Regions from separate parts of the Kitasatospora sp. NPDC058218 genome, predicted to be linked through region 2. Evidence: predicted binding sites of a transcription regulator. Region 2 holds the regulator's gene; each other region holds the start of a gene.

The links. The regulator HrcA, encoded in region 2, represses chaperone genes, less so after heat shock. The targets are predictions, from matches to a motif close to TTNGCACTCNGNNNNNCNGAGTGCNAA.
Region 1: the regulator HrcA is predicted to act here: its motif matches at 1,231-1,257, upstream of groL (chaperonin GroEL).
Region 3: the regulator HrcA is predicted to act here: its motif matches at 1,715-1,741, upstream of groES (co-chaperone GroES).

The regions. Positions count from the first base shown of each region.
Region 1 is NZ_JBHVWC010000013.1:8,695-14,104, forward strand. Features, by position in the region: gene ACFVYI_RS10220 (ubiquitin-like small modifier protein 1) at 1-156, shown strand, start outside; gene ACFVYI_RS10225 (cold-shock protein) at 760-963, shown strand; gene groL (chaperonin GroEL) at 1,414-3,036, shown strand; gene ACFVYI_RS10235 (hypothetical protein) at 3,136-3,498, shown strand; gene ACFVYI_RS10240 (hypothetical protein) at 3,589-4,266, opposite strand; gene ACFVYI_RS10245 (PadR family transcriptional regulator) at 4,358-4,705, shown strand; gene ACFVYI_RS10250 (hypothetical protein) at 4,702-5,410, shown strand, end outside.
Region 2 is NZ_JBHVWC010000034.1:24,291-29,700, reverse strand. Features, by position in the region: gene ACFVYI_RS21785 (S41 family peptidase) at 1-302, opposite strand, end outside; gene ACFVYI_RS21780 (16S rRNA (uracil(1498)-N(3))-methyltransferase) at 408-1,157, opposite strand; gene dnaJ (molecular chaperone DnaJ) at 1,245-2,384, opposite strand; gene hrcA (heat-inducible transcriptional repressor HrcA) at 2,461-3,495, opposite strand; gene htpX (zinc metalloprotease HtpX) at 3,758-4,678, shown strand; gene ACFVYI_RS21760 (hypothetical protein) at 4,709-5,293, shown strand; gene ACFVYI_RS21755 (DUF3097 domain-containing protein) at 5,336-5,410, shown strand, end outside.
Region 3 is NZ_JBHVWC010000040.1:34,681-40,090, forward strand. Features, by position in the region: gene groL (chaperonin GroEL) at 1-1,134, opposite strand, end outside; gene groES (co-chaperone GroES) at 1,268-1,573, opposite strand; gene ACFVYI_RS24520 (SAM-dependent methyltransferase) at 1,879-3,054, shown strand; gene ACFVYI_RS24525 (polysaccharide deacetylase family protein) at 3,079-3,984, opposite strand; gene ACFVYI_RS24530 (hypothetical protein) at 4,074-4,337, opposite strand; gene tsaD (tRNA (adenosine(37)-N6)-threonylcarbamoyltransferase complex transferase subunit TsaD) at 4,334-5,410, opposite strand, start outside.

The DNA of each region.
Region 1 (5,410 bases), on a different contig from region 2:
ATCGCCGCCCGGATCCTGGACGACGCCGGCAAGCTGCGCCGGTTCGTCAACGTCTACGTCAATGACGACGACGTCCGTTTCGCGGAGGGCCTGGCCACCGAGATCAAGGACGGCGCGAGCGTCTCGATCATTCCCGCGGTGGCCGGCGGCTGCTGACCCGCCCCTTTCCGACCAGGTCGTTTATCGGCCGGGTCGTTTCCGACCAGGCCGTTCGCACGTACGGAATTCCGCTCTCCGTACGTGCGAGCGGCCCGTCGCATTCCGGCGGGAATATTTTTCGGTCCGGGGGAGTAGAGTGTCGCTCGTCCGGGAAGAGGGCATCCCCTCCCCCCTCGCTTCCGGTACTCGAATCCGTCCGCGCCCGTACTGCCGGTGTCTGTCCGGCCGCTGAGACCGGCGCCGGGGCCGTGACCGTGAAACATGTCAGGCAGATGTCAGAATTCTCGAAGGCATTTGGGTAATTCGTCCGCTATGTCCGGCGTGAAATGCCGATTTCCTCCCGCTTTGGCCTGGCCTGTCCCTTGACGGGCCGAGTGAATTCCCGGCGGTTGACCCTGTTGCAGAGGGCGTCGATCCGGATACATTCAGCCGCGGTCGACGCAATCACCCGCTCACCGGATGCCTTCCGGTGGTCTCCGCGGACGATTGTGGCGTGCACGGCTGCGCCCAGGGGGGGTTCCCCGGGCCGGCCTCAAACCAGACCCGGGCCCGCGACCTGCGGGCGCGTGAAGGGCCAGCACAGCACTAGGGGAGTTCGGAATGGCTCAGGGCACCGTCAAGTGGTTCAACGCGGAGAAGGGCTACGGCTTCATCGCGGTCGACGGTGGTGCGGACGTCTTCGTCCACTACAGCGCGATCCAGATGGACGGCTACCGCACCCTTGAGGAGGGCCAGCGGGTCGAGTTCGAGATCTCTCAGGGGCAGAAGGGCCCGCAGGCGGACATGGTCCGCGCCGCGGTCTGACCTTTCCGACCCCAGGAGTTCGGCTCGGCCCAATCGGCTGGTGCACCTCTTGCTTCACGACGGGCCCGTACGACATATGTCGTACGGGCCCGTCGGCATGTCCGACGAGGGCCGGCGCGGGCGGTCGGCGGAGGGCTCCGTGGCGGGTCGGCGGGGGGTTCGGCGAGGGCGCGGCGAGGGTCCGACGCGGGGTCGGCGCGGGGTCGCCGACGGGCCCGCGGGGGCGGCCCGCGGGGGCGGACGCGGCTCGCGGGTTGGGCGATTGGGCTTGCACTCGCCTACCCGGAGTGCTAATCATTGGCGTTAGCACTCACAGTGTGAGAGTGACAGCGGACCGGGTCGGTGAGGCCCCCGGGAGCGGTAGGGGAAAGGACCCCCGCACACCAGGGCCGTCCGTCGCGGGCACCCCTTGGTCCGAGCAGTCGACCGTGTCCCGGAGGACCACTTCTGATGGCCAAGATCATCGCCTTTGATGAGGAAGCTCGCCGCGGCCTTGAGCGTGGCATGAACCAGCTCGCCGACGCGGTGAAGGTCACGCTCGGCCCCAAGGGCCGCAACGTCGTGCTGGAGAAGAAGTGGGGCGCTCCCACGATCACCAACGACGGTGTCTCCATCGCCAAGGAGATCGAGCTCGAGGACCCCTACGAGAAGATCGGCGCGGAGCTCGTCAAGGAGGTCGCCAAGAAGACCGACGACGTCGCGGGTGACGGCACCACCACCGCCACCGTGCTGGCCCAGGCGCTCGTTCGCGAGGGTCTGCGCAACGTCGCCGCCGGCGCCAACCCGATGGCCCTGAAGCGCGGTATCGAGAAGGCCGTCGCGGCCGTCTCCGACCAGCTGCTGGCCCAGGCCAAGGACGTGGAGACCAAGGAGCAGATCGCCTCCACCGCCTCCATCTCGGCCGCCGACACCCAGATCGGCGAGCTCATCGCCGAGGCCATGGACAAGGTCGGCAAGGAAGGTGTCATCACCGTCGAGGAGAGCAACACCTTCGGCCTGGAGCTCGAGCTCACCGAGGGCATGCGCTTCGACAAGGGCTACATCTCCGCCTACTTCGCCACCGACCTGGAGCGGATGGAGGCGACCTTCGAGGACCCGTACATCCTCATCGCCAACTCCAAGATCGGCTCGGTCAAGGACCTGCTCCCGCTGCTGGAGAAGGTCATGCAGAGCGGCAAGCCGCTCGTCATCATCGCCGAGGACGTCGAGGGCGAGGCCCTGTCGACCCTGGTCGTGAACAAGATCCGCGGCACCTTCAAGTCCGTCGCCGTCAAGGCCCCGGGCTTCGGCGACCGCCGCAAGGCCATGCTCGGCGACATCGCCATCCTCACCGGTGGCACCGTGATCTCCGAGGAGGTCGGCCTCAAGCTGGAGAACGCCGGCATCGACCTGCTGGGCACCGCCCGCAAGGTGGTCATCACCAAGGACGAGACCACCATCGTCGACGGTGGCGGCGACAGCGACCAGGTCGCCGGCCGCGTGAACCAGATCCGTGCCGAGATCGAGAACAGCGACTCGGACTACGACCGCGAGAAGCTCCAGGAGCGCCTCGCCAAGCTGGCCGGCGGCGTGGCCGTCATCAAGGCCGGCGCGGCCACCGAGGTGGAGCTCAAGGAGCGCAAGCACCGCATCGAGGACGCCGTTCGCAACGCGAAGGCCGCCGTCGAGGAGGGCATCGTCGCCGGTGGTGGCGTCGCGCTGCTGCAGGCCGCTGTCGCGTTCGACAAGCTGGAGCTGGAGGGCGACGAGGCCACCGGTGCCAACATCGTCCGCGTGGCGCTGGAGGCCCCGATCAAGCAGATCGCGACCAACGCCGGCCTCGAGGGCGGTGTCGTGGTGGAGAAGGTGCGCAACCTCCCCGCCGGTCACGGTCTGAACGCCGCGACCAACACCTACGTCGACCTCATCGCCGAGGGCATCATCGACCCGGCGAAGGTCACCCGCTCCGCGCTGCAGAACGCCGCCTCCATCGCGGCGCTGTTCCTCACCACCGAGGCCGTCATCGCCGACAAGCCGGAGAAGGCCGCCGCGGCCGCCGGCGGCGGCATGCCGGGCGGTGACATGGACTTCTGATCCTCTCCGGATCGGTCGATTCCTGATCGCACGGGCGGTTCCCCTCGGGGAGCCGCCCGTGCGGCGTTGTGTCCGGCCCCGGTTTGGGACAATGGGCGGATGGCTGCCACCGCTGACGACATCGAGAACGCCCTGCACAACGCGCGGGCGCTGATCCTGGCCGACCTGACCGCGCGGGACGTGGCGGACGCCGCCGTGGTGTCGCTGGTGGAGAACGCCGTGACGCACCGCCGGTGGTGGCTCGAACAGTGGCCGGACGGCGCCGACTACGTGCTCGGTCTGGTCGCCCAGGACGTCCAGGACGCGCTGCTGGAGGCGTACGGCCGCTGGCCGCTCTGCACCTCCTGCGCGGCCGACGGGGACCCGCACGCGCTCGGTGTCGAGCCCGAGCTGGGGCCGGAGCCGCACTGGGTCTGCGGCAAGGCGGGGGTGGTGGTGGCGCCCGTCGGGGAGCTCGCCTGATCGTGACCGGCCCGGCTCCGGCGCTCCGTGCGCCGGGCCGGGCCTTTGCGTTCGATGCGTTCGTCGGCCGGGACGCCCCGAGCGGCCCGGTCAGCCGTCGAGCCGGCCGAGTTCGGCCGCCAGGTTGGCGCGGGCGGCGGCGTCGAAGCGCTCGTGGGCGGTGGGGGTGCGGTAGAGCGCGGGCAGTGCCAGGAGCCGGCGCAGGACGTCGGCGCGCCCGGCGCGGAAGTCCGGATCCGGGACGAAGGCGTACTCCTCGCGGACCGCGGCCGCGTACGCGGTGTAGGCCTGCGGGGCGCCGCCGAGGACGGCGAGGTCCGCGTCGCAGAGCACCTCGCCGTCGCGGTCGCCGGGCTCGGGACGGTGCGTGACGGTGAGCCGGACCAGCCGGGCGACCTCGGCGGTCCGCCGCTCGGACAGCCCCGCCTCGGTGAGCGCCCGGACGGCGAGGGCGGCGCTGCGCTCCTCGTTCTCGGAGCGGTCCGGGCGGTAGACCGCGTCGTGGAACCAGGCGGCCAGCCGGACGGTGTCCGGGTCGTCGGCGTGCGCGGCGAGCGCGTCCACGTGCCCGAGCACCGCCCGCAGGTGGTCGGTGATGTGGTAGCGGCGCTGCGGTTCGGCCCAGCGGCCCAGCAGGTCGCGCCCGTAGGGCGCGGGGTCGGCTGCGGCGCCGCAGCGCCGGAGCAGGGCGGTCCAGTCGGCGAGCAGGTCGGCGGGCGGCCCGGCGGGCAGGTCGGCCGGGACGGGGGCGGCGGGCTGGTTCGGCATGGGCTCATTCTGGCGGCTCCCGGGCGCGGAACGGCCGCGGATCGGCGGGCCCACTGGACCGCATATGTAGTTTGACGATATATGTAGTTCCATGACAGAACGAGCCATGCAGGAGCCGACGCTGCTTCTGCTCACCGCGCTGGCCGATGCGCCCAGACACGGCTACGCGCTCATCCAGGAGGTCACCGCGATCTCCGACGGCCGGGTGAAGATGCGCACCGGCACCCTCTACGGCGCGCTCGACCGGCTGCTCCAGCAGGGCCTGATCGAGGTCGCCGCCGAGGAGGTCGTGGACGGCCGGGCCCGGCGCACCTACGCGCTGACCTCGGGCGGCCGCGCCGCGCTGGCGGCCGAGGCGGGGCGACTGCGCGCGGTCGCCTCCGAGGCCGAACGCCGGCTGTCCATCGTCCTCTCCAGGGTCAGGGGGACCTTCGCGTGAGCATGCAGACCATCGGCCGGCCGATCGCCCTGCGGGCGGCGCTCCAGCTCTACCCGGCCCACTACCGCCGCGAGCGTGGTGAGGAGCTGGCCGCCGTCTTCGCCGACAGCACGGCGGAGGCGGACAAGCCCACCCTGATCCGGGAGGCGCTGGACCTCGCCGCCTACGGTCTGCGGATGCGCGCCCGGCTGACCTCGGCCTCGGCTGCCGGGCGGCTGCTGGCGCTGGCCGTTCCGCTGGTGGCCGGTACCGCCGCGGGCGTCGGCCTCCACCCGTGGGTCAGCGACCCGGACCTGATCGCCTGGCAGCTCGACGGCCCGCGGTCCTCGCTGCTGATGGTGCTGGCCCTGTTCGCGGCGCCGGTGGCCACGCTGCTGCTGGCCGTGGCGGCCGCGCTGGGGCAGTGGACGGCGGCGCGGGTCCTCTCGGCGGCGGTGATCGGTGTCGGTCTGCTGAACCTGGCGGACTCCCTCTCGATCGGGCACCCCGACGCGTGGTGGGTCCTCTACAGCTCCACGTCCGCGCTGCCGTTCGTGCTGTCCGGTCTGCTGGTGCTCCTCGCGCCGGGCGATCTGCTGGGCCGGCCGACCTGGCGGACCGGGGCGCTGGTGCCGCTGGGGGTGGTCGGCGGTCTGCTGGTGGTCGCGGCGCAGGGTGGCTACGACACCCGCTACCTGATGAACGACCCGTGGGCCGGCCTGCTGC
Region 2 (5,410 bases):
CAGCCCTGCAGCTGCGTCTGGTCACTGCCCCAGTACGTCAGCCGGCGGGATGGTCCGCCGTCCACCGGCGCGACGTGCACCTCGGGTGCGCCGTCGCGGGTCGAGACGAAGGCGATGTGCCGCCCGTCCGGCGAGAAGCGCGGGCGGCGGACCGGGACGTGATCGGCCGTCAGTCGCCAGGGCCGGCCACCGTCCAGCGGGGCGAGCCAGACGTCGTTCTCCGCGACGAAGGTGATCAGGTCACCGCGCAGGTGCGGATGGCGCAGGTACGCGCCGGCAGGGGTGCTCGGGGATTCGCTCACAGCGGCACCCTACGCACCCGTCCGGGCGGCGCGCCCCGGGTTTCGCGGAGGCCGCCCCCTACGAGGGACGAACGGGCACCGGGCCCGCGCGGGACGAACGGCCGCTCAGCCCCAGCGGCCGGTGCGGCCCAGCAGCAGGGCGCCGGCGGCCACCCCGGCGGTCGAGGTGCGCAGCACCGAGGGCCCGAGCCGGTACGGACCGGCGCCGGCCTCGGCGAAGGCGGCCAGCTCCTCCGGGGAGACCCCGCCCTCGGGGCCGACCACCAGCACGATGTCCCCGCTGCCGGGCAGCGCGGCGCCGGCCAGCGGCTCGGCACCCTCCTCGTGCAGCACCGCGGCGAGCGCGGCACCGGCCAGGACGGGCACCAACTGCCGGGTGGTCGCGAGCTCGCGGACCTCGGGGAAGCGCAGCCGGCGGGACTGCTTGCCCGCCTCGCGGGCGGTGGCCCGCCACTTGGCGAGCGCCTTGGCGCCGCGCTCGCCCTTCCACTGGGTGATGCAGCGGGAGGCGGCCCACGGGATCACCACGTCCACGCCGACCTCGGTCATGGTCTCCACCGCCAGCTCCCCGCGGTCGCCCTTGGGCAGCGCCTGGACGACGACGATCCGCGGCGCCGGCTCGGCCTCCCGGCGGACCGCGGCCACCGTCACCTCGACGGCGTCCTTGCCGTGGACGGCCGTGACCGTGCCGTCGACCCCGAGGCCGAGCCCGTCGGCCAGGGTCACCGCCTCGCCCGGCTCCAGCCGCTTCACGGCGGCGGCGTGCCGCCCCTCCGGGCCGTCCAGCCGGACCACCGCGCCGGGGGCGGCGGAGGCGAGCTGCGCGGTCTCGACGACGAACACGGGCGCGGTCATGGCGGTTCCTGGGAGTCGGGGGGTACGGGCGGGGGAACGACGGCGCCCGGTGACCCGCCGGAGCGGGGTCACCGGGCGCCGGTGCGGTCAGCGGCCGTTGAAGGCGTCCTTCAGCCGGGAGAACAACCCCTGCTGGCCCGGCGCGAACTGGCCGGACGGCCGCTCCTCGCCGCGCAGCACCGCGAGGCGGCGCAGCAGGTCCTCCTGCTCGGGGTCGAGCTTGGAGGGCGTCTGCACCTCGACATGCACTATCAAGTCGCCGCGGCCGCCGCCGCGCAGATGGGTGATGCCGCGGCCGTGCAGCGGGATCGACTGGCCGGACTGCGTGCCGGGCCGGATGTCGACCTCCTCCAGCCCGTCCAGGGTCTGCAGCGGCACCTGGGTGCCGAGCGAGGCGGCCGTCATCGGGATGGTGACCGTGCAGTGCAGGTCGTCGCCGCGGCGCTGGAAGGTCGGGTGGGTGGTCTCGGCGATCTCGACGTAGAGGTCGCCGGCGGGGCCGCCGCCGGGGCCGACCTCGCCCTCGCCGGCCAGCTGGATCCGGGTGCCGTTGTCGACACCGGCCGGGATCTTGACGGTCAGGGTGCGGCGGGCCCGCACGCGGCCGTCGCCGGCGCACTCCGGGCACGGGGTCGGCACGACGGTGCCGAAGCCCTGGCACTGCGGGCAGGGCCGGGAGGTCATGACCTGGCCCAGGAAGGACCGGGTGACCTGGGAGACCTCGCCCTTGCCGCGACACATGTCACAGGTCTGCGCGGAGGTGCCGGGAGCGGCCCCCTCGCCGCTGCACGTGGTGCAGGTGACGGCGGTGTCGACCTGGAGTTCCTTGGTGGTGCCGAAGGCGGCCTCCTCCAAGGTGATCTCCAGCCGGATCATGGCGTCCTGGCCGCGCCGGGTGCGCGAGCGCGGGCCGCGCTGACCGGAGGCCGCGCCGAAGAACGCGTCCATGATGTCGGAGAAGCCGAAACCGGCCGCGCCCGCGCCGAAGCCGCCCGCGCCGCCGCCGTTGGGCGAGAGGGGATCCCCGCCGAGGTCGTAGACCTGCCGCTTCTGCGGGTCGGAGAGGACCTCGTAGGCGGCGTTGATCTCCTTGAACCGCTCCTGCGTCTTCGGGTCCGGGTTGACGTCCGGGTGCAGTTCGCGCGCCAGGCGCCGGAACGCCTTCTTGATCTCGTCCTGCCCCGCATCCCGTCGGACGCCGAGTACCGCGTAGTAGTCCGTGGCCACCAAATGCTCCGCTTGTTCCGCCTGTAGAAGTGCTTGCGACTGGTACCGGTGTCACCTATGTGACACCGGCCGTTCCCTACGACTCGGCCAGGATCTGGCCCACGTACCGTGCCACCGCTCGCACCGCCCCCATTGTGCCCGGATAGTCCATCCGGGTCGGACCGATCACACCCAGTTTGGCCACGCTCTCGTCGCCCGAACCGTAACCGACGGAGACGACCGAGGTGGAATTGAGCCCTTCGTACGCGTTCTCCCGACCGATCCGGACCGTCATCCCGGCGTCGGCGGTCTCACCCAGGAGGCGGAGCAGGATGACCTGCTCCTCCAGTGCTTCCAGCACCGGCTGGATGGTGAGCGGGAAGTCGTGGCCGAAGCGGGTCAGGTTGGCCGTGCCGGCCAGCATGATCCGCTCCTCGTTCTGCTCGGCGAGCGCCTCGAAGAGCGTCGCCAGGACGACGGTGACGGCCGGCCGGTCCGTCGCCTCGAACATCGCCGGGAGCTCGTCCAGCAGCCCCGGCACCTCGGGCAGCCGCACGCCGACGGCCCGGGCGTTGATCCTGGCCCGCAGGTCCGCGAGGACCACCTCGCCGACCGTGCCCGGGCAGTCGACCATCCGCTGCTCGACCCGGCCGGTGTTGGTGATCAGGACCAGCATCACCTTGGCCGGAGCCAGCGCGACCAGCTCGATGTGGCGCACCGTGGACCGGGAGAGCGAGGGGTACTGGACCACCGCGACCTGCCGGGTGAGCTGGGCGAGCAGCCGGACCGTGCGGGCGACCACGTCGTCCAGGTCCACCGCGCCGTCCAGGAAGTGCCGGATGGCCCGCCGCTCGGGCGCGCTCATCGGCTTGACCTCGGCCAGCCGGTCGACGAACAGGCGGTACCCCTTGTCGGTGGGGATCCGCCCGGCACTGGTGTGCGGCTGGTGGATGAAGCCGTCCTCCTCCAGCGCGGCCATGTCGTTGCGGACGGTGGCCGGGGAGACCCCGAGGTTGTGTCGTTCGACGAGGGCCTTGGAGCCGACCGGCTCCTCGGTGCCCACATAGTCCTGGACGATGGCGCGGAGCACGGCGAGCTTGCGTTCGTCGAGCTGGCGGACCTCACCGGCCATGGGGCACGCACCTCCCTCTTCGCACGTTGTCCGTGGTGACATGTGTCCGTTCTGGCATGTTCCGGGCCGCTCTGGGCGGACCGCGGCTTTGGCACTCTGAACAGACGAGTGCCAGAACCGTACCTGCCAGTGTAAGGCCCGGGTCCGACGGCAGGAACGGTCCCACCGGGGTGATCCTGCCCGCACTCCGCGGCACGCGGGTGATGCCGCGGGCCCGGCCGGGTGGCAGCATCGATAGCGAACGGCGAACGGAGGACCAGCGATGTCGACCTCGGGCCAGCACACCCGCTTCGCACCGGACCGCGGCCTGACCGGCCGGATGGTCGGGACGATGTTCGTGATCGGGCTGCTGTACGTCGGTTTCACCGGCCTGCTGATCGCGCTGCTGCGCGGCGCCTGGCCACTGATCGTGCTGATCTCCGGCGGGCTGTTCGTGGCCCAGTTCTGGTTCAGCGACAAGATCACCGAACGGGCGATGGGCGCCCACCGGGTGACCCCGGAGCAGTACCCCCAGCTGCACGGCACCGTCGACCGGCTCTGCGCGCTCGCCGACATGCCCAAACCGCGGGTGGCGGTCGCCGACAACGACATGCCGAACGCCTTCGCGACCGGCCGCAACCCGCAGAACGCGGTGGTCTGCGTGACCACCGGGCTGCTGCGGCGGCTGGAGCCCGAGGAGCTGGAGGGCGTCCTGGCGCACGAACTGTCGCACGTCGCCCACCGGGACGTCGCGGTGATGACCATCGCCGGGTTCCTCGGGGTGCTGGCCGGGGCGATGACCCGGATCGCGATGTACGGCGGCTTCATGGGCGGCGCCCGCAACAGCAACGACTCCAACGCCGCGATCGCCGCGCTGGTCATCCCGCTGGTGTCGGTCGTGGTGTACGCGATCAGCTTCCTGCTCACCCGGCTGCTCTCCCGCTACCGGGAGCTGGCCGCCGACCGGGCGGCCGCCCAGCTCACCGGCCGGCCCAGCGCGCTGGCCTCGGCACTGACCAAGGTGACCGGCCAGATCGCCGCGATCCCGACCAAGGACCTGCGCCAGGCGCAGGCGTACAACGCCTTCTACTTCGCCCCGGCGCTCAGCGCCCGGGACGCCGCCTCGCAGCTGTTCTCCACCCACCCGTCGCTGGAGAAGCGGCTGGAGCAGCTGGTGAGGATCTCCACCGAGCTCGGCCGCTGAGCCGCCGTACGAACCCCGGAGGGGACCGCCGTGGGAATCCTGGACGCGCTGTTCGGCCGCACCAAGCCCGTCAGGCCCGACCTCGACCAGCTGTTCGGCGTGCCGTCGGCCGCGCTGACCCTGGAGGCGGCGGCCGGCTTCCGGCCGACCGGTGTCGGGTCGGTCTGCTTCGCCTCCGTCGAGGGCGGGGCGTTCGTCGAGGTCGAGCGGCAGGTCCGGGCCCTGCTGGACGCCGACACCGAGCGCGGCGGCGTCCCGGTGGAGGCCTCCAAGGACGCCTACGGGTACTCCTGGCTGCTCGCCCGACACACCCCCGAGGAGCTGCCGGAGCTGGTCAACGACCTGCACGCGGTCAACAGCGAGCTGGAGGCGAACGGCTTCGGCCCGCAGCTGCTCTGCTCGCTGGTGGGCTTCCGCAGCGCCGAGGGGCAGCCGCTGGCGCTGGTCTACCTCTACAAGCGCGGCACCTTCTACCCGTTCGCGCCGGCGCCGGGTGGCGGGGAGAAGCGCAACAGCCCGCTGGAACTGCAGGTCAACGCCATGCTGGGGAACGACCTGCGGCTGGAGAAGGACCTCACCCGCTGGTTCCCGGTCTGGGGCGCGCCGGGCCTGTGACGCCCCCGCCGCCGGCCGGCGGCGCTGCCTATAGTCACCTGCATGCGCAGCCGCCAGTACGGACCGGACCTGACCCCGCCGTGGAAGAAGCAACAGCCCGCCCCCGAAGTGCCCGCC
Region 3 (5,410 bases), on a different contig from region 2:
GACGCAGACGCCGCCGGCCAGCTTGGCCAGGCGCTCCTGCAGCTTCTCGCGGTCCCAGTCGGAGTCCGTGTTGGCGATCTCGCCCTTGATCTGGGCGACGCGGCCGGCCACGGCCTCGCTGTCACCGGCACCGTCGACGACGGTGGTCTCGTCCTTGGTGATGGTCACGCGGCGGGCGGTGCCCAGCACGTCCAGACCGGCCTGGTCGAGCTTGAGGCCGACCTCCTCGGAGATGACGGTGGCACCGGTCAGGGTGGCCAGGTCGCCCAGGATCGCCTTGCGGCGGTCACCGAAGCCCGGGGCCTTGACGGCGACCGCGTTGAAGGTGCCGCGGATCTTGTTCACCACGAGGGTGGACAGCGCCTCGCCGTCGACGTCCTCGGCGATGATCAGCAGCGGCTTCGAGGCACCGCCCTGCAGGATCTTCTCCAGCAGCGGCAGCAGCTCCTGGATGGAGGAGATCTTGCCCTGGTTGATCAGGATGTACGGGTCCTCCAGGACCGCCTCCTGCCGCTCCGCGTCGGTGACGAAGTACGGCGACAGGTAGCCCTTGTCGAACTGCATGCCCTCGGTGAAGTCCAGCTCCACACCGAAGGTGTTGGACTCCTCGACGGTGATGACACCGTCCTTGCCGACCTTGTCGATCGCCTCGGCGATCAGCTCGCCGACCTGGGTGTCCTGCGCGGAGAGGGACGCGACGGCGGCGACGTCGTCCTTGCCCTCGATCTCGCGGGCGATGGAGAGCAGGTGCTCGGAGACGGCGGCGACGGCCTTGTCGATGCCCTTCTTCAGGGCGGCCGGGCCGGCACCGGCGGCGACGTTGCGCAGACCCTCGTTGACCAGGGCCTGGGCCAGCACGGTGGCGGTCGTGGTGCCGTCACCCGCGACGTCGTTGGTCTTGGTGGCGACCTCCTTGACGAGCTGCGCGCCAAGGTTCTCGTACGGGTCGTCCAGCTCGACCTCACGCGCGATGGTGACGCCGTCGTTGGTGATCGTCGGGGCACCGAACTTCTTGTCGATGACGACGTTGCGGCCCTTGGGGCCGATGGTCACCTTGACGGTGTCGGCCAGCTTGTTGACACCGCGCTCCAGCGAGCGGCGGGCGTCCTCGTCGAACTGCAGGATCTTCGCCATGTTCCCTATTCCCTCGGGGCTGCGGCCGGCACGCCGGCCACCGGACTTACGTGAACCAACAACCACGCCCCGGGCCCCTGTCACTGGGACACGGATCCGGGGCGGGCTGGAACGTCTTACTTCTCGGTGCTGCTTACTTCTCGATGATGGCGAGAACGTCGCGCGCCGAGAGGACGAGGTACTCCTCGCCCTGGTACTTCACCTCGGTGCCGCCGTACTTCGAGTACAGGACGATGTCACCGACGGCGACGTCGAGCGGCAGACGCTGGCCGTCCTCGAAGCGGCCCGGGCCGACAGCCAGGACGACGCCCTCCTGGGGCTTCTCCTTGGCGGTGTCCGGGATAACCAGGCCGGAGGCCGTGGTGGTCTCGGCGTCGAGCGGCTGGACCACAATGCGGTCCTCGAGCGGCTTGATGGCAACCTTGCTGCTGGTGGTCACGTCCGAGCTCCCCTTCGGAGATTACGGGGTTGTCTAACGGGTAGTGGCGAACCTGCGGGCCTGCCGTCGCGGGGGTCAGACACGCTTCTTCGCGTTAGCACTCTCCTGGTGGAGAGTGCCAAGGACGACCATAGGCCGCGGTTAGCACTCAGTCAACCAGAGTGCCAACGGCGCGCCCGAACGGTTCGGACGGCGGGTACCCGGCCGTACTGCTGTGCGATGCCGCGGCCGCCACCCGCCCGCTCCCCGCTCCGCCACCCGCCCGCTCCGGGCGGGCGGACGCCCCGACCGGGGAGAATGACCGGGTGGAGACCGAGAACCTGCAGCCCCTGCTGACCCCCGAGGGTCAGTCCCTGCTCGCCGAACTGCGCGAGTTCGCGCCCGAGGAGGAGCTCGCACTGGCGACCAGGCTGCGCCGGGAGCACTCGGCGGAACTGGTCTCGGCCGCGTTCTGGCAGGCCCGGCTGCGGCAGCGGGCGCGGGCGAAGTTCGGCGCGGACGCCGACCTGATGTACTTCACGCCCAACGGCGTCGAGCAGTCCACCCGGCGCAGCGTCGCCGAGTGGCGGGCCCGGCGCTTCGCCGACCTGGGCGTGCGCCGGCTGGCCGACCTCTGCTGCGGGATCGGCGGGGACGTCCTCGCGCTGGCCCGGGCCGGCATCGAGGTGCTCGCCGTCGACAAGGACCCGGCGGCCTGCGCGGCCACCGCCGCCAACGCCGCCGCGCTGGGCCTGGCGGACCTCGTCGAGGTGCGGTGCGCGGACGTCGCCGACGTCGACGTCACCGGCTACGACGCGGTCTTCACCGACCCGGCCCGCCGCACCGCGCGCGGCCGGGTGTTCGACCCCGAGGCGTACGCCCCGCCGCTCTCCTGGGCGATCGAGGCCGGCCGGCGCACCCCAATCGGCGCGCTCAAGGTGGCCCCGGGCATTCCGCACGAGGCCGTGCCGGCCGACGCGGAGGCCGAGTGGGTCTCCGACCACGGCGACGTCAAGGAGGCGGTGCTCTGGTTCGGCACCGGAGCCGCGCGCCCGCACCGCGCCACCCTGCTGCCGCACGGCGCCTCGCTGACCGGCGGCGACCTGCCCGACCCGCCGGCCGGGCCGGTCGGCCGCTACCTCTACGAGCCGGACGGCGCGGTGATCAGGGCCCACCTGGTCGCCGAGGTGGCCGGGCAGGTGCACGGCCGGCTGATCGACCCGAAGATCGCCTACATCACCTCGGACCGGTTGGTCGCCACCCCGTACGCGCACGCCTTCGAGCTGACCGACGTGCTGCCGTTCCACATCAAGAAGCTGAAGGCGCTGCTGCGCGAGCGGGCCGTCGGCACCGTGGTGATCAAGAAGCGCGGGATGGCGATCACCCCGGAGGACCTGCGCCGCCAGCTGAAGCCGAGCGGGCCGAACAGCGTCACGGTGATCCTCTGCCGCACCGACCACGGCCCGCTGATGATGCTCGGCCGGCCGGTGGCGCTCCCGTAGCGCCCGATCGGGTGCGCGGCCCGGTCAGGTGGCGGGCGCCTGGATGTAGTCCTCCAGCCGGGCCACCGCGAAACCCTGCTCCTGGATGCGGGCCAGCAGTTCCCCGAACATCTGCGTCATCGTCTCGCCCTTGAGGTCCTTCGGCCCCCGGAAGTGGGCGAGCACGATGTCGCCGGGCCGCAGCTTCTTGTCCGCCGCCTGGTACTGCATGTCGTGGATCTGCATCGACTCGCGCCAGAGCACGATCGCGCGCGGCCCGCACTGCTGCACCGAGGTGTTCAGCGCCGCGGTGCTGGCGCCGTCCCCGTACGGCGGGCGGAACAGCAACGGCGCGCTGCCGTACTGCTGGGTCAGCGCGGACTGGGCGTCGCAGATCTCGGACTTCTGCTTCTCCGGCGCGACCTTGCTCATCTGGGCGTGGTCCACGGTGTGGTTGTGGATGTGGTTGCCGAGCGCCTGGAGCGGCTTGAAGTAGCCGTAGTTCTCCTTGACGATGTCCCGGGTCAGGAACATCGAGATCGGCACCTTGAGGTCGGTCAGCATCTCGACGAACTTCGGGTCCTTCTCGGCGCCGTCGTCGATGGTGACGAAGACGACCTTGTCGGTGGTCCTCACCTCGCTGAACACCGGCACGGCACCGGTCCGTTCGAGCTTGACCGGCTTGTCCGCGGGCGCCGCGGGAGCGGGCGGCAACGGCTTGAGGTTCCACTTCGCCCAGGCCGCCGCGTCCCCGCCGGCGGGCGCCGCGGCCGGCGTCGGGCTCGCCGCGGGCGCCGTCCGCGGTGCGGTGGCCGCGGCCGCCGGCGTCGTGGCGGCCGTGGCCGCCGGCCCGGCGCCCGCACCGCCGCTGCCACAGCCGGTGGCGGCGGCCAGCAGGGCCAGCGCCCCCACCGCGTACGTCCTCGTCCTGCCCCGCCCGTGCCACTTCACCGCGCCGCGCTCCCCGGTACCGTCCAGCTGTTCCTCAGCTATGCACGGTAACGGTCAGCTGTTCGGTTCCAGGACGAGCTTGCGAACGGCTACTCCAGATGCTCGCTGACGAAGGACCAGCGGTGCACCGGACGGCCGATCAGCTCGGCGGGCGGCTCGGCGAGCGCCACCGGCTCCGCCGTCCACCAGGTGATCAGCAGCACGCGCTCGCCCGGCGCACCGAACAGCTCGGTGCGGACCAGGCCGGCCGAGCCGCGCAGCGCGGGCAGCGCGACCTCGCGGACCCAGCCGGACAGCTCGGCGCCGCGGCCGTCGGCGGCCCGCGCCTCCCACATCACGGCGGTGGTGGTCACCGCCCGCCGCCCAGTGCCTGGTACGCCTGGCCGTGCACGTCCGTGTGCGGGACGTGGACCTCGGTGACGGGCAGCGAGGAGTCGGCCGAGAGGTCGAAGGCCGAGGGCGCGCGGTCGCGCCAGACCATCTCGGACCCCAGCGCGGCGACCATCGCGCCGTTGTCGGTGCACAGGCCCGGACGCGGCACCCGCAGCCGGATGCCCGCCTTGTCGCAGCGCTGCTGGGCCATCTCGCGCAGCCGCGAGTTGGCCGCCACCCCGCCGCCGATCATCAGGTGGTCGACGCCGTTGTCCTTGCAGGCCCTGACCGCCTTGCGGGTCAGCACGTCGGTGACCGCCTCCTGGAACGAGGCCGCCACATCGGCGATCGGCACCTCCTCGCCGGCCCGGCGCCTGGCCTCCACCCAGCGGGCGACGGCGGTCTTCAGGCCGGAGAACGAGAAGTCGTACGCCGGGTCCTTCGGGCCGCTCAGACCGCGCGGGAAGGCGATCGCCTTGCGGTCGCCCTCGCGGGCGGTGCGGTCGACCACCGGGCCGCCGGGGAAGCCCAGGCCGAGCACCCGGGCGACCTTGTCGAAGGCCTCGCCGGCCGCGTCGTCGATGGTCGCGCCGAGCGGACGGACGTCGCTGGTGATGTCCTCGCTGAGCAGCAGCGAGGAGTGCCCGCCGGAGACCAGCAGGGCCATCGTCGGCGAGGGCAGGCGGCCGTGCTCCAACTGGTCCACGCAGATGTGCGAGGCCAGGTGGTTGACGCCGTAGAGCGGCTTGTCCAGCGCCCAGGCGTAGGCCTTGGCGGCGCTCACGCCGACCAGCAGCGCACCCGCCAGGCCCGGGCCGGCGGTGACGGCGATGCCGTCCAGGTCACTCGCCTTGATGCCGGCGGTGTCCAGCGCGCGCTGGATGGTCGGGACCATCGCCTCCAGGTGCGCGCGGCTGGCGATCTCGGGCACCACACCGCCGAACCGGGCGTGGTCGTTGACGCTGGAGGCCACCGCGTCGGCGAGCAGGGTGGTGCCGCGCACGATGCCGACGCCGGTCTCGTCGCAGGAGGTCTCGATGCCGAGGACGAGCGG